One region of the Vibrio sp. RC586 genome, then DNA from elsewhere that is predicted to be linked to it. Evidence: riboswitches for the same ligand, from Rfam matches in the RefSeq annotation. Region 1 holds a riboswitch; the other holds the start of a gene.
What was found. Region 1 has a riboswitch for cyclic di-GMP ahead of VOA_RS04500 (TfoX/Sxy family DNA transformation protein). Riboswitches for the same ligand answer to the same signal wherever they lie in the genome.
Positions count from the first base shown of each region.

Region 2: it holds a riboswitch for cyclic di-GMP, as region 1 does, so the genes downstream of both, gbpA (N-acetylglucosamine-binding protein GbpA) here and VOA_RS04500 (TfoX/Sxy family DNA transformation protein) in region 1, are expected to answer to the same signal.

Region 1 is NZ_ADBD01000013.1:216,328-224,562, forward strand. It holds gene mukE (chromosome partition protein MukE) at 1-110, opposite strand, end outside; gene mukF (chromosome partition protein MukF) at 91-1,428, opposite strand; gene cmoM (tRNA uridine 5-oxyacetic acid(34) methyltransferase CmoM) at 1,440-2,222, opposite strand; gene elyC (envelope biogenesis factor ElyC) at 2,338-3,189, shown strand; gene torR (two-component system response regulator TorR) at 3,294-3,998, opposite strand; gene torD (molecular chaperone TorD) at 4,223-4,885, shown strand; gene purR (HTH-type transcriptional repressor PurR) at 5,263-6,273, shown strand; cyclic di-GMP riboswitch class I at 6,432-6,519, shown strand; gene VOA_RS04500 (TfoX/Sxy family DNA transformation protein) at 6,635-7,222, shown strand; gene VOA_RS04495 (TVP38/TMEM64 family protein) at 7,544-8,233, shown strand.
Region 2 is NZ_ADBD01000010.1:475,844-484,078, forward strand. It holds gene VOA_RS05875 (MaoC family dehydratase) at 1-427, opposite strand, end outside; partial or broken gene VOA_RS19635 (cryptochrome/photolyase family protein) at 762-1,168, opposite strand; cyclic di-GMP riboswitch class I at 1,570-1,676, shown strand; gene gbpA (N-acetylglucosamine-binding protein GbpA) at 1,794-3,251, shown strand; gene VOA_RS05860 (hypothetical protein) at 3,364-3,744, opposite strand; gene VOA_RS05855 (hypothetical protein) at 3,934-4,299, shown strand; gene VOA_RS05850 (TolC family protein) at 4,391-5,770, shown strand; gene VOA_RS05845 (efflux RND transporter periplasmic adaptor subunit) at 5,775-7,484, shown strand; gene VOA_RS05840 (efflux RND transporter permease subunit) at 7,481-8,235, shown strand, end outside.

The DNA.
Region 1 (8,235 bases):
GAAACATGACGACCTGCGCGCAGCAAACTGTCTAGCGCTGGGAATAGCGGGTTCGCAATCGCTTTGGCCAGATTCTCTGGCATGTATTCATTAATATCGGTCAATGACATTCGCTTGTACCTTTGCGCCAAAATCGTTGATCGCCGTCCAGTCAGGCTGGATAGCGCGGTAGTCGGACTCGGAGTAACCCAGTCTTACCGCTTGGTCGACAACCATTCGGGCTAAATCGAAATGATGGGTTCGTGGATGGCTGGCTAAGTAATCACGTAGAGCCAACGCTAAATCAATCGCGACGCCTTGTTCTTTGTGCACTTTCAGCATGTCGCCAATCCGCTGCGCAAGTTCATCATTTACTTGTTGCAGTTCTTCGTATTCCACTTCTGTCGGCACATGGCCAGTAACTTCTTCGTCACGCAGGGTCAAAGTTTCATCACGCAGATCGGATAGACGTTCTGCATCGGCGTAAGTGAGATACCAAGGTTGTTCAAAATAGTCGTTCATTGACTGACGCAGACGTTGGCTGAACGCGCGGTTCTGGTCCATATCAATCGCGGTACGAATAAACTTGTGGACGTGGCGGTCGTAACCGATCCAAAGATCAATCGACTGCTGACCCCAACTCGTAATGCGGTCGAGCTTCATTTGCAGCGCAAACAGCGTCTCTTCGATGAAGTCCAATTCCAGATCGCCATACACGCACTCCTGAATATCGAGGATTTGCGTTTGCAACTCATCGCCTGCCGCTTGCAAGGTATCTTGCAGCTCACGCAGTGTGGCGGAAGTCTCAGACAGCAAGGCTTCACAGTTGTTGATCGCATCGCGCCAATCTTTATTCAGCAGATCCGCAATCTGTTCTTTGACCGATTGCTGCTGCTCATCCATCACACGCTGGTTAAGGTCGATGCGATCGAAGATTTCACTCACCGAATATTTGAGCACGCCAAACACGTTTTTGCGCCAATGAGCGACACTGCCACCCTGCTGCGCAGATTCCACGGCTTTCGCCATCTCATCCGCGACCATAGAGAGTTGGATAGATAGTTTCAGTTTGGAAAATTCGCGATGACGAACGTAGTAGTCGGTAATGCCGATCGCCAAAGGCGTCAGACGGTAGATGCTGGCACCTTCCGTTATTTCGCTGGTAAAACGGCTTAATAAGCGCTGCTTGACCAGATCATTAATCGCATTGTTAGCCCGAAAGGCTGAGGCTTCTCCCGATTCTGCAAACAAGCGCGTGACTATCGCGAATGCATCGTGAAGTTCCCCTTCTCCGAGCTCTTCATCAAATCTTTCATTACTGAGCACAGCAATCGCCAACAAAAATGCCAGCCGCTCAGTAGGCAGATTCAATGAGAAGTCATACTGTTTTACCCAAGTGACGAGTTCGTCGATAGGCTTTTGCACAGTATCCTGAGTAAACTCACTCATTGTGTTTCCTGTTATTGTTTTTTCTTAGCCCATACATGAATGTATCGGCCCAATGAGAGGTAAGGCTCCTGACGGCAGAATTTGCGCTCCAGTGCCACCAAATCCTCATACTGGTATTCGCCCATGTTTTTCATGTTTCCGATGTAATCACTGAAACAGCGAATACCGGATTTTCCGCAGATCTCAAAACCCGATTCTTCGATCCATTGATAGACCTCTTCGGGGAGCAAGCCTTTCTGCGGTTGTAATTTAAACCGTTTGCGGTGCGGCATATCTTCTAGCACGTGCGGAATGTTGCCACACACGGCGTTTTTGTAAACCAAACCGTGATAGTTGTAAAACATCACCGACACCATGCCGCCCGCTCTAACTTGCGCCAACAAATTTTGCAACGCTGGTTTGGGCTCCGCCAACCACTCCATCACCGCATGAAACAGCACCAAATCCACGGGCGCATCAAGGTGTGCTTGAATCGTCTGCACTGGTGAATGGACGAAGCGATACTGCTCAAGCAGGCCATTGTTTGCAATATCCTGTTCGGCCAATTGCAACATTTCCGAAGAAAGATCACAGAGTGTCACTCGATGCCCAAGGCGAGCGATTTTTTGCGATACTTGCGCCAAGCCGCCACCCGCATCGAGCACGTGCAAGGGAACTTTTTGCGTGTCCAGTTGACTGAGAAGCTGCTCCAAATCTTCCCAAACAATGACTTGGCGGATCTCACCTTTGTCAGAACCGTATATATTTTTTGCAAATTTGTGGGCAATATCGTCGAAATTGCGATCTTCTGTCACGGTAGCTTGAGTTATGATAACGAATCGTGCCCGCTATTCTGTCATAGGAATGGCAGGAATAAAGAGGCTTCGACTCTTTTTATAATCAAGTGCTGTTTTTTCGGACTGTTTTTCTATGTTTGAGCTGAAAAAAATTTTTTCTTCACTGTTAATGCCTCTGCCAGCGTTGCTGATCATTGGTTTCGTGGGCCTGATGTTGATCATGTTCACAGCAAAACGTAAAACCGGTTGTCTTGTGGTGTTGTTCTCTCTCACCGGTATTTTCTTTATCTCTTTCCAACCCATAGCGACTCGCCTCTTAATGCCACTCGAAAGAACCTATACGGCTTTTCTGCCCGTTGAGGGGACTGTCGATTACGTCATGGTATTGGGTAACGGCCATGTGGTGGACGATGATATTCCCCCAACATCTGAACTCAGCCGCGCGGCTTTAATGCGACTTGCCGAAGGCATTCGGATTAACCGTATGTATCCAGGTTCGAAAATGATCCTCTCTGGATATGCTGGAGGAAGTGAGGTAAGCCACGCACGTATGATGGCGCGTGTCGCCCTTGCACTCGGCGTACCCAAATCAGACATTATTTTGCTAGAAACCGCTAAAGATACGTGGGAAGAAGCGCGTCAAGCCGCCGCATTTGTACAGCAGAAACGTATGGTGTTAGTGACCTCGGCTAGCCACATGAAACGCGCCATGCGTGAATTTGAAGCGGCAGGGTTAAACCCAATACCTGCCCCGACCAATTTCCTCGGCCACCTGAATATTGCTCAGCCGTGGGATAAGTACATCCCTAAAGCCCGCTATCTTGAACAGACTGAACAGTATTGGTACGAAACTCTGGGATTATTGTGGCAAAAACTGCGCGATACGGTAGCAGGCGATGTAGAAACGCCTCTAGCCAATCCCGCTGTAATTGAAGAGACAGTAGCTGGCGATGCCGCGGTTGAGCCTACTCCTGCCACACCTTAAACTTTCCACGAGCGACAAAAAAACCGGCGAACTGCCGGTTTTTTTTATTTGCCTTACACTCTCTTATCAAAAGTGCTCATCAAGCAAGATGAGTTAAACCAAAGCTAATCACCCGCAAACATATAACCTTCACCATGTACGGTGACAAAAATCTGTGGGTTCTTTGGATCAATTTCCATCTTGGCGCGCATACGGCGAATCAAAACATCAATGGTACGATCGTTTGGAGCGTCCACTCGATGACTGATCATGTTCAAAATGCGCTCTCGGCTTAGCACTTGATTAGGATAAGAAGAAAGCGCTACTAAAAGCTCATATTCAGCTTTAGTTAACTTTACTGGCTCGCCGTTACGGCTAAGTGCACGACGCTGAACATCAAATGTCCACTCACCAAAATAAACCAGTTTATCGTCTTGCTTGTCTGCACTGTTATCACGACGAGCAAGGCAAATACGCCACAACAAGTTCTTAACTCGCACTTGCAGCTCACGTAAATCAACGGGTTTTGTGACATAGTCGTCTGCCCCCATTTCAAGGCCAACGATTTTGTCGATACTGTCTGTGCGTCCTGTCACTAAAATAATGCCAATCTCCGATTGGCCGCGTAGTTCTCGCGTCAATAGCAAACCATCTTCACCGGGCAAATTAATGTCCAGCAACACCAGATCAATATCATTGAGTTCTAGTGCTTCTCTCATTTGCGCTCCGCTTTCCGCCTGTGTGACTTGGTAGCCTTCGTTTTGAAAGTAACCACTCAACTTACTGCGGGTAACGAGATCGTCTTCAACCACAAGTACGTGATAGCTCATAATGCACCATTTTAAATAACTGGATTTATCGCAGGGTTATTCTATTCATATTTATTAATATTTCGAGAAAAATCGTGAGAAACATCACTTTTTCTTGATGCAACTCAAGCCCCACTCAGCACATTCACAACTCATTTGCATCTTTTCACAAATAGACATGTTCAGCATGATAGCTGTTCATTTTTATGGTTTAGACTAAGAGCCAACCGATTGGGAGTGCAAAAATGATACAAGAACTGAAAATCCTCAATGAAAAACGCGCAGAAGTCTATTGGTGGTTGTCGAGCCTATTTATTAAAGAGCTGACTGAACAAGATCTCGCACACTACCATTCAGCGGAAATCCGCACATTTTTGACTGGACTCGCGGCAGAAGAAAGCCTAACCACAGATGTGAAAAGTTTGATAGAAGCGCTGAATCGTTTGCAAGATAGAACCGATGCTCAGCTTGAACTTGCTGCGGATTTCTGTGATTTATTTTTGAAGTCCGATCGTGATTCAGCTCTACCTTACGCATCTGTCTACACGGATAAAGGGCTACTAAACGGTAAACCCGCACAAAAAATGCGCGAGCTTCTCGCCACGCAAGGCGTTAAGGTGGCTCAAAACCTCAATGAACCCGCCGACCATCTCGCAATTCAGCTCGATTTTTTGGCTCACCTTGCCATTAGTGCTAATCAAAATGAACAGGCTGCGGACTTGGATAACGCATCGAAAGCACAAGCTGAATTTATCGAACAACACTTACTCAACTGGTTACCCACCTTTGTTGAGCGTTGCACTCAATTTGATGACTTTGGACTTTACGCAGCCGTTGCTCGTTTAACATTGGCATTCGTGAGACAAGACAAAGATTACCTTCAAGAGCTGAATACGAATATCGAATAAGTGTCTTGTCACTCTCTTACTTAAGGTTGCCGTTCAACACCAAACTGACTCTTTGGCACAGTAAATAGAGTTTGCCTAGACGAATTGATCGCGAAATAACTTAAAGTTTGATGAATGAATTTCGTTGCGGTGAACAGATTTGCAGTCTAAAATCCACCCGCAAACGATAAAAAACGAATAAAAATATAAACCGCTAATTTTTGGCGGTTTTTGTATTTTTATTACTTTAGGCATTGTGATTGAAGCGCTTTACGTACGGCCTAGTACCGCTCATTGCTGCACAGAGTGTGAAGATTCGCTCAGTCTCGCCTTACTTCTGCTGATTTAATTAACCAATAATATTCGCTGGCATCAGCAGTCATCGACAGGAACACTCTATGGCTACGATTAAAGATGTGGCACGCCTTGCTGGCGTGTCAACGACTACCGTCTCTCACGTCATTAACAAAACTCGTTTTGTGGCTGAAACCACACAGGAGAAAGTGCAAGAAGCGGTTAAACAGCTCAACTATGCTCCTAGCGCTGTTGCACGGAGCTTGAAATGTAACACCACTCGCACCATCGGCATGTTAGTGACGCAATCCACTAACTTGTTCTTCTCTGAAGTGATTGATGGCGTAGAAAGCTACTGTTATCGCCAAGGTTACACTCTGATCTTGTGTAACACAGGCGGCATCTATGAAAAGCAACGTGATTACATTCGCATGTTGGCTGAAAAACGGGTTGATGGCATTTTGGTCATGTGTTCAGACTTGACCCAAGAGCTACAAGAGATGCTGGATGCACACAAAGACATTCCAAAAGTAATCATGGATTGGGGTCCAGAAACCTCACACGCTGATAAAATCATCGACAATTCAGAAGAAGGTGGTTACTTGGCTACCAAATACCTGACTGACCGTGGTCATACTGATATTGCATGCTTAAGCGGTCACTTTGTTAAAGCAGCATGCCAAGAGCGTATTCAAGGCTTCCGCCGTGCTATGGCTGAGGCAAAATTGCCGGTTAATGAAGATTGGATTTTAGAAGGCAACTTTGAGTGTGATACGGCGGTGCTAGCTGCCGATAAAATCCTTGCTATGGATAAGCGTCCAACTGCGGTGTTTTGTTTCAACGATACTATGGCACTTGGTTTGATGAGCCGTCTGCAACAAAAAGGCATCCGTGTACCTGAAGACATTTCCGTGATTGGCTACGACAACATTGAATTAGCGGAATATTTCTCACCACCGCTGACTACCGTACACCAACCGAAACGTCGTGTCGGGAAAAACGCCTTTGAAATTTTGTTAGAGCGCATCAAGGATAAAGAACACGAACGTCGAATTTTCGAAATGCATCCTGAAATTGTCGAGCGCGACACAGTGAAAGACTTGACAAAAAACTAACTTTCTTGACAATTCATGACGCCTATATTTGAAAGCTTGTCACATAAATTTGACAAAACCTATGTAGCATAGGTATTAATAACTTAGCTTATTCTCACATTTGAAATACCAAGTTGTGAGAATAAGCCAAGATTGGTTAATTTTTATCAGGAAAAATGTCACGCACAGGGCAAACCATTTGAAAAAGTGGGACGCAAAGCCTCCGGCCTAAACCAAAAGTTTATGGTAGGTAGCGGGGTTACCGATGGCAAAAAATGCATACACTATGTTGACTCATCATTGACATGGCCGATGCATGCATTTGCTAATTTTCTCGGACCTGATTTGGTGGCGTATGTAACAATACTCCGAGACTAACAGCATGAATAAACCAGTATTAAAAGATTCAATGCGGCTCTTTGAGCAGCTAGGACGTGTGAAATCTCGTTCAATGTTTGGTGGCTTTGGTATTTTCGTCGACGAAACTATGTTTGCGCTTGTGGTTAATGAAACGCTGCACATCCGTGCGGACGATGCCACAATCGAAAAATTCAAACTACAAGGTTATGAACCTTACGTTTATAAGAAACGTGGCTTTCCTGTCGTAACTAAGTACTACGCTTTACCTGAAGATTGTTGGAGCAATCCAACCTCCATCTTAACTGAAGCTCGCGCTGCACTTGAAGTCGCTAAGGCAGAGCGTGAAACGCAAGCTCAAGCAAAACCTGAGCGCTTAAAAGATCTGCCTAACTTACGCTTGGCAACCGAAAGGATGCTCAAAAAAGCAGGGATTGAGAATGTTGAATCACTACACTCTCATGGTGCTGTTGAAGCGTATAAAGCGATTCAGCGTACTCACTCAGCAGAAGTTAGCTTAGAGTTGCTATGGGCTCTAGAAGGTGCGATTGAAGGTAAGCATTGGTCAGTGATCCCACAAAATCGTCGTGATGAACTCTTGAGGCACCTCTAACCTACTGTTTTAGGTTCATAATCACGTCAAGATTTAGGTGTGAACACACCAAGACATACGTACATATAACGTGTCCATCTGGGCACGTTATTTTTTGAAAGAAATCCTGCTCTTCCCCTTTCTTTATTCTTAGAGTCTCAGCAATCACGCCTAATTTGGCGAGTTTGAACTCAGTGAGTATGTGTGTATTCATTCCTGAGGCTGTTAGGTATTGGCTACGCTGACTTGCTGCCAACCTGCAACTCCAAATAGTTTGGGTATACTTGACTTAAGTGTTTTGTCACTTGCCAAAACATCGAAATGATTACTAGGTATCTTTACATGAATAAAAAACTCATCATTGCCTTAATTTTGATCGCGATTACCGCCATCTTGGTGACGCAATTTAGCCAATATCTCACGTTGGATATGGCGAAAGCCAAACAAGCAGAATTAGCAAGCTATATTGATGCCCATCTATTGCAAGCCGCTTTCATTTACTTTGTGGTATATGTTTTATTGACTGCGTTTTCCATCCCTGGAGCAACCGTTGTTACTCTACTGGGTGCTGCGCTGTTTGGTTTTTGGCTCAGTCTACTACTTGCTTCCTTCGCTAGTACCATTGGCGCAACCCTCGCATTCCTCAGTAGTCGCTTTCTTTTGCGTGACTGGGTTCAAGCGAAGTTTGCCGATAAACTGTTAACCATCAACCAAGGTGTTGAGCGAGATGGTGCGTTTTACTTACTCTCACTACGCCTCATCCCGATTTTCCCTTTCTTTTTGATTAACTTGGTTATGGGACTGACCCCAATCTCTGTTTGGCGCTACTACTGGGTAAGCCAACTAGGTATGCTACCCGGCACAGCGGTTTATCTGAATGCGGGTACACAATTGGCGGAAATTTCAAGTTTAGGTGAAATCGTGTCCTTCCCTGTCCTTGCTTCATTTGTGCTACTAGGGGTATTCCCAATTATCGTTAAGTGGTTGATGAATAAGTTCCAGCAACGCACCATCCAATCTTCAATTAAGTAAGC
Region 2 (8,235 bases), on a different contig from region 1:
TCAAACGAGGCAACAGGGCCAAAGTTAAAAAGCCGTGGGCGATCGTTGTTTTGAACGGCGACTCTGATTCCGCACGCTCTGGATTGGTATGGATCCACTGCATGTCTTCAGTCACCATACCAAATTGATTGATACGCTCTTGATCGACCAGCAACCAGTCTCCAGTGTGGATCACTTCCCCCACTTGGGTTTGCAGTCGATCATACAAAGCCTGAGCTTCCGGTTTGAGCACAATCGGTTCCGGAATCGGCGTTTCTTCATTGGCAGGCAGGTGCAGATCTTTCACCCACGCAAACAGTGGGCGACGATTGGTTTTGTGCAAAATGTCATCCCAGTACTCGCGCACAGACGGAGACACCCACTGTTTAAATTCAGTGTGCTTAACCAAGTTTTCAGCTCGATGCTTTAGTAGATCAGCGACTCTCATCAAAACCTCATTCTTAACCAAGAAGAAATAGAAACGCCCTAATTTTGAAGTACTTCACAGTAAGCTGCAATGACTTTCGGGCGTACATGCGTAACCTGTAAGTCATAAACACCTATAAAAACAATGCATTATCAATAAAACATTATTTTATTAGCCTTTCACTCATTAGAGCAAACACACCATTTCTTTATACTATTTTGTCGAAGCGTTAGCTTTACGCTCACCTTGTCATGGGGCAAACCGCCCAAGCTCGGGCTTGAAATCCAACTTCTGACTGAAAATACCAAGCAAATATTGCGCCGAATTGTGATTTATTGGCTTGGCTCGGCCTGTGTTACAAAGTTTCAAGCTGGTTAATGTATGCTTCGGCGGTTACTAAAATCACCTGTTGATCGCTACTTTTCATCTTATCCCATGTTTTATATAGCATCCCAGTTGGAGGATTGTTAGCGAGTCAGTCACGATGTTTGAGCATAAAGCGCCAATAGAGTGAACTCAGTGGGCAGACATTCTCACCTGATTTCTGTTCAACCTGATAGAAACACGAAGTGCAGTAAGCACTCATTTTTTGATGTAAGAGCCGCTCGCGGCATAAGGTTTCGTGGCAATTAAACCGCCATCCGCAAATAACGCCATACCACGAGTATACGGAAGATCCACCCATTCAATCGCATCAATATAAATCCCTAAGTACCATGCATCGACTTGATCCGGATTGCACTCAGTCAGAAGCCCCAAATTTACCGCGCAAAATCTTCTATTTGAGCTAAGTAGATCCACCTTGAGCAACACGATAAGTTTCAATAGCCGTTTCAGAGTGAGCATGATTGAGTTGATCCCCAATATCAATCGAGCAACCGGATGGTGTATGGTGCTTCTTGTAAAGTTAAGAGCGAACTTTGTAGGATGTGCTTCAAGCTATTAGCCTGAATTTACGTCTGGCACCCAATTTGGATCAGTGAGCCATTGACAATATGCAATAACAAATACAAGCATGGCATATGGATTTCAAATGAAATAAATGTGAGTTATTTCATTTAGATATTAGTTATTTTACTCTAAAAATTAAGCGTGAGAGCTTCATTCCACAAACCTAGTAATGACTTCGCTTTCTCCTCTGACCTTAAGTAAATTTGCTTTCGGTCACACTTCGGCAAACCATTTGAAAAAATGGGACGCAAAGCTTCCGGTCTGTCGGTCAAGAAAGCTCATAAAGCCCTCTTAAACCTATGATAGCGGGGTTGCCAATTCGGCTTACGCCGCTTTGTCTTATGCGTTGCTGAATGTGCCAAAGTTCAGATTAGCTCTGAACTACGTCTGACGATCTGTCAGTCAAACTATGTCAGCTAACAAAAAAGAGTCTGTGATGAAAAAACAACCTAAAATGACCGCTATCGCGCTGATCCTTTCCGGTATCAGTGGATTAGCCTATGGACACGGCTATGTCTCTTCAGTGGAAAACGGCATTGCCGAGGGACGAGCTACTTTATGTAAATTTGCCGCCAATGGAACTGGAGAAAAAAATACCAACTGTGGTGGTATTCAGTACGAACCACAAAGTGTGGAAGGCCCTGATGGCTTCCCAGTCGCTGGCCCTCGTGATGGCAAAATTGCCAGTGCCGAATCGGCATTGGCCGCAGCACTAGATGAACAAACCGCCGACCGTTGGGTAAAACGCCCAATCCAAGCAGGTCCACAAACTTTTGAGTGGACATTTACCGCTAACCACGTCACTAAAGACTGGAAATACTACATCACCAAGCCAAACTGGAACCCAAACCAAGCTTTGTCACGCGATTCTTTTGATCTGAATCCATTCTGCGTGGTGGAAGGCAATATGGTGCAACCACCGAAACGTGTTAGCCACGAATGTATTGTGCCAGAACGTGAAGGTTACCAAGTCATCCTCGCGGTATGGGATGTGGGCGATACTGCGGCCTCTTTCTATAACGTGATTGATGTAAAATTTGATGGTAACGGCCCTGTGTTACCAGATTGGAACCAAGCCGGACAAATCATTCCAAGCATGGATCTCAGCATTGGCGATACCGTGTACACACGAGTATTTGATGCAACCGGAGAAAACCCAGCTTACCGTACCGAGCTGAAAATCGACTCTGAGATGCTAACCCAAGCTAATCAATGGTCTTACGCTCTGGCGACTAAAATTAACCAAACGCAAAAACAGCAACGAGCTGGTCAGCTTAATGGCGATCAATTTGTTCCAGTTTACGGCACTAACCCGATTTACCTGAAAGAAGGCAGCGGTTTGAAACGTGTTGAAATTGGCTACCAAATTGAAGCGCCACAGCCTGAGTATTCACTGACGGTTTCAGGTCTAGCGAAAGAATATGAAATTGGCGAGCAGCCTGTTCAACTTGACCTGACACTAGAAGCACAAGGTGAAATGACCGCAGAACTGACGGTTTATAACCACCACCAAAAACCACTAGCGAGCTGGACTCAAGCGATGACGGATGGCGAGCTGAAATCAGTAACCTTAGAACTGAGTGAAGCCAAAGCGGGGCACCACATGCTGGTTTCTCGTATCAAAGATCGCGATGGCAATCTGCAAGATCAGCAAACTCTTGATTTTATGTTGGTTGAGCCACAAACCCCACCAACACCAGGTGACTATGACTTTGCCTTCCCTAACGGTTTGAAAGAGTATGTTGCTGGCACCAAAGTGCTAGGTTCGGATGGCGCAATCTACCAATGTAAGCCATGGCCATACTCTGGCTACTGTCAACAATGGACAACCAATACCACTCAGTACCAACCGGGTACAGGCAGCCATTGGGAAATGGCGTGGGATAAACTCTAATTTCCCCTCCCTAAAACACAAAATCCCTCAGCCAACACTGAGGGATTTTTTATTTGAGCTAGAGAAAAATCTCATCGCCACCCGCACAGAAAGTCACTGGATTAAATCTGTTTTACTCTTCATCCATTTCGCAATCAGTACAGCTTTGCAGAGCGATTTCGTGTTCAAAAACAATCGCGCCATTGCCTTCTGCCACAAGTTCAGCGATTTCATCCACGACTTCTTGCTCATCTTCCGCTTCTACTTGATTTGCCAGTTCTTCTTCTGAGTAACCGTAGAAATTCAGCAATAAGTAATCGCGCGCTTCTTCTTTAGTACAAGTTATGTTCACGGAAAGATCTGGCTCAACGTTGTCTTGTGCAATCAGCTCTGCCACTTGTGCTAATACATCCTCTTTCATTGCTGCCGTTAACCAGCCCAGATCCGTGCTTACTGTGGTTTTTTTACAGTCAAAACAAGGAAGTTGATGAAAGTAATATTGAAAATCAGTCATAGGTCATCTCTTCTTTGAGTGTTGAATAGCAGGATTATGCGCGATTTCTCGCAAAATACTATCTCAATATACCCAAAACATCACTTGACCTTACCCTAGGGTAAAGCTTTAAATTACGGCTAAGTTTTTCATTCAAGGCACAAAATGCGCTTATCTCCTCTTCGCATATTCTGGATCTCCATCATCAGCATGTTTACCATGCTGAGCTCCAGTATTGCTTCAAGCGCGCCTTTAATGACTTGGCAAATGATCAGTGCCTCCGTTCACCAATCTGAAGCTGAAGCACCTTCCGGTTGCGTGATGATGGATAGCAGCCAAATGTCTCACTCCATGCCGATGAGCCACTCCTCAATGGAGGAAAGTTCAAACCATTGCATGAGTGATGCTCCCTCGATCCATAACTGTTGTACCGCTGCATGCGTGAGTGTGTTCGCGTTTTTACCGCAAACCGCCTATAGCCTACCTGCACAATACCAACTGGCTTTGATTCCCTATGAATCCGCCAAATCCGTGGTGCAAAGGCAGCAATCCCTCTATCGACCTCCAATAGCTTAATTCAATCACAAATTCGTCGTGTCACTGTGCTCCTGTGAGCCGTGACGTGTGTTTTCACGTCTTTTTTGACGTGCAGATTGGATTAGAAAAAATGAAACCGAGCCTATTGGCGCTGTGTATCAGCGTTTCCGCTCTGGTCGTAACACCTGTGATGGCGCAGTCTTCTGCGACTTCTTCAGGGCAGTTACTGTCCCAAAGCGATCCTTTGACTCTGCTTATTGAACAAGCGCTCGCCAACGATGCAAGCCGTAAGCAGTTTTATGCCCAATCCCAAGCCATGCGAGAAACCGGCGTTGCCGCGACTACCCTCATGGACCCCAAACTCAAAGTCGGTTTTGGTGGTTTGCCGGTCGATAGCTTCAAATTTGATGAAGATGCGATGACCAATATTTCCGTTGGTTTAATGCAACAATTTGAGCGCGGCGATACCTTAGATTTGCAAGGCAAAAAAGCCTCACAACAAGCCGATGGTATGGCTTTGCAAGTCGAAAATCGGGAGCGCGAAGTCGCCAACGGTATCACTCAACTCTGGTTGGAGTTGGGTTATCAGCAACAGGCGGAACGTGTGTTGCGTGAAAATCAGCGCTTAATGCGCGAGCTAGAAAGCTTCATCAGCACCAACTACTCCATCGGTAAAAATGAAGCGCAAGATCTGCTGAATGCTCAACTGCAAGTCAGCCAGTTAGAAGAAAAACTGCAAGCGAACCAGCAAATGCAGCGTCGACTTCTCTCACAAATGTCCGAATGGTTGGGCAGTGAATGGCTCTCCAATCAAGTTCAGTTGAAAACCAGTAATCAGTTGGATTGGCAAAAGCTGGATGATTTGCTCGAAACCACGTCATCAGGCAAGTATTTCCCACTCTTGGCACAGCACCCTATGGTGCGTATGGCCGATGCCAATATTGCGGTGAACCAAACTCAAGTGGAATTGGCCGAGCAATCGTACACGCCACAATTTGGGGTGGAAGTGATGTACGCCTATCGCCAAGCCAACAACATGAAGGGAGAACCCGCTTCCGATCTGGTGAGCGCCTATTTAACGATGGACATCCCGTTATTTACGGGGAATCGCCAAGATCGCAACCATGCCGCTGCGCAATATCAAGTGGGGGCTGCCAAATCGCAAAAAGATCTGCTCCTTGCGCAGATGAATGCCAAGGTCAATGCCCTATTGGTTGACCGTACCAATCTTGAGCAACGCCTCGAACGTTACAAAACCACTTTGCTTGATCAAGCCAAAGCACGCACCAAAGCAGTGGAACGTGGCTATCAAAACAATACTTCGCAGTTCAATGATGTGATTACCGCCACTCGTGATGAACTGGCTGTCGAATTGGAATGGCAGCGCCTCATCACTGACTACAACCAAGTCAGCAGTAATTTAGCCATGTTGCTTGGCGGGTTTGATTACTCCGTCACCCAACCTGAACTGAATGCTGAATCTAGTCGTCGCTCATCTGCCAAGGAATAACCTCATGAAAATATTAAAAACCACAACCATTGCTTTACTGATTGGCGGCACTCTGGGCTTTGCGGCTAACCAATACTTCAATAGCCACGATATGAGTGCGATGGCTTCCACTGCAGACAGTAAAGGGGGGAATGAGCCACTTTATTGGGTTGCACCGATGGACCCGAATTACAAACGCGATAAACCGGGCAAATCACCGATGGGGATGGATTTGATCCCAGTTTATGCCGAAGATTTAGCGAGCCGTAATGACAAACCGGGCACAGTGAAAATCGATCCGGCGGTCGAAAATAATCTGGGCGTGAAAACGACACAGGTCGAACTCAGCAAATTGTCACCTCGTATTGAAACTGTAGGTTATATCGCGTTTGACGAAAGCCAACTTTGGCAAACCAACGTGCGCGTTTCCGGTTGGGTAGAAAAGCTCTACATCAACGCGGTGGGCGAGCAAGTGAAAAAAGGCGATGTGCTGTTTACCCTCTACTCTCCCGAGTTGGTAAAAGCACAAGAAGAGTTGTTGAACGCGGTGCGAACCGGTCGTGAGGGTCTGGTCAAAGGGGCAACCGAAAGGCTCAGCTCACTTGGCGTCGACCGTGAGCAGATCAATCAAGTGATTCGTCGTGGCAAAGCTTCCCAAACCATCGAAGTGAAAGCGTTAGCCAACGGCGTGATTGCCAGCCTGAATATTCGTGAAGGGGGATATTTATCTCCAGCGCAAGCCGTGATCAGCGCAGGCCCACTCAACGAAGTGTGGGTGGATGCCGAAGTGTTTGAGCGCCAAGCTCACTGGTTAAACAAAGGTAGCCAAGCCAGCATGACTTTGGATGCCCTTCCCGGCCAAGAGTGGCAAGGCAAAGTGGATTATGTTTACCCCATTCTTGACCCTAAAACGCGCACACTCAGAATGCGCCTGAAATTTGCCAACCCGAATGGCGAACTCAAGCCCAATATGTTTGCCAATATCACCTTGCAGCCAGTGAGTGATTCCAAAGTGCTTACGGTGCCGAAATCGGCCGTGATCCGCTCAGGTGGGATGACTCGTGTGGTACTGGCAGAAGGCGAAGGCAAATATCGCTCAGCGCGTATTGAAATTGGCCGCGAGGCGGATGACAAAATCGAAGTGCTGCAAGGCTTAACGCAAACCGATCGCATCGTCACCTCCGCGCATTTCATGCTCGATTCAGAATCAAGCCAAACGGCGGATCTTTCGCGCATCAATGGTGTTGAAACCCCAGCAGAAACTGCATGGGCCAAAGGTGAAATTACCGATGTGATGGCCAATCACGGCATGTTAACCATCAGCCATCAACCGGTTTCTCAATGGAATTGGCCTGCCATGACCATGAACTTCAATGTTGCTAAAAGCGTTGATCTGAGCGGACTGAAAAAAGGTCAGCCAATTGAGTTTGAAATGCAGAAAAACGACTCCGGCCAATATGAGATCATTGATGTTAAAGCCAGCGACTCGCAAATCGCGGCAGAAGTCTGGCTCAAAGGAGATATACAAACCTTAATGGCCGAGTTCGGCATGGTGACGCTATCACACCTCCCGGTTGCTGAATGGAGCTGGGATGCAGGTCAAATCAACTTTTCCGTGGGCGATAACATCAACCTTTCCGGCTTTGAAGAGGGCCAGAAAGTCCGATTTCTAGTGGCTAAAAATGGCTCTGAATATTCACTGAAACAACTGGAAGCCATCGGAGGTCAACAATGATCTCAGCCATTATTCGTTGGTCTCTCAACAACCGATTTCTCGTGCTCATCGCTACCCTTTTTCTCACCTTGGGTGGTCTTTATAGTGTGAAAATGACGCCGGTGGATGCGTTGCCGGACCTGTCGGATGTGCAAGTCATCATCAAAACTAGCTATCCCGGACAAGCACCGCAAGTGGTAGAAGATCAAGTCACCTACCCGCTGACGACCGCCATGTTAGCGGTGCCGGGGGCAGAAACCGTTCGCGGCTACTCGTTCTTTGGCGATTCGTACGTTTACATCATTTTCAATGATAAAACCGACATGTACTGGGCACGTTCGCGCGTGTTGGAATATTTAAGCCAAGTTGCCCCAAAACTGCCTGCCAATGCTAAACCGACATTGGGCCCAGATGCCACTGGGGTGGGCTGGATTTACAGCTATGTGTTGCAAGATAAAACCGGCAAGCATGATTTAGCCCAACTCAGAAGCCTGCAAGATTGGTTCTTAAAATACGAACTGCAAACGGTGGAAGGAGTTTCGGAAATCGCGACCGTTGGCGGCATGGTCAAGCAGTATCAAGTGCAGATCGATCCGGCAAAACTGCGCGCGTACAACCTGACTTTGCAGCAAGTCAACATGGCGATCCAAAACGGTAACCAAGAAACCGGCGCATCAGTTATTGAGGTCGCCGAAGCGGAGCACATGGTGCGCACCACGGGTTACTTAACCAGCATTGAAGATATTCAATCACTGCCACTTAAAGTGACCGA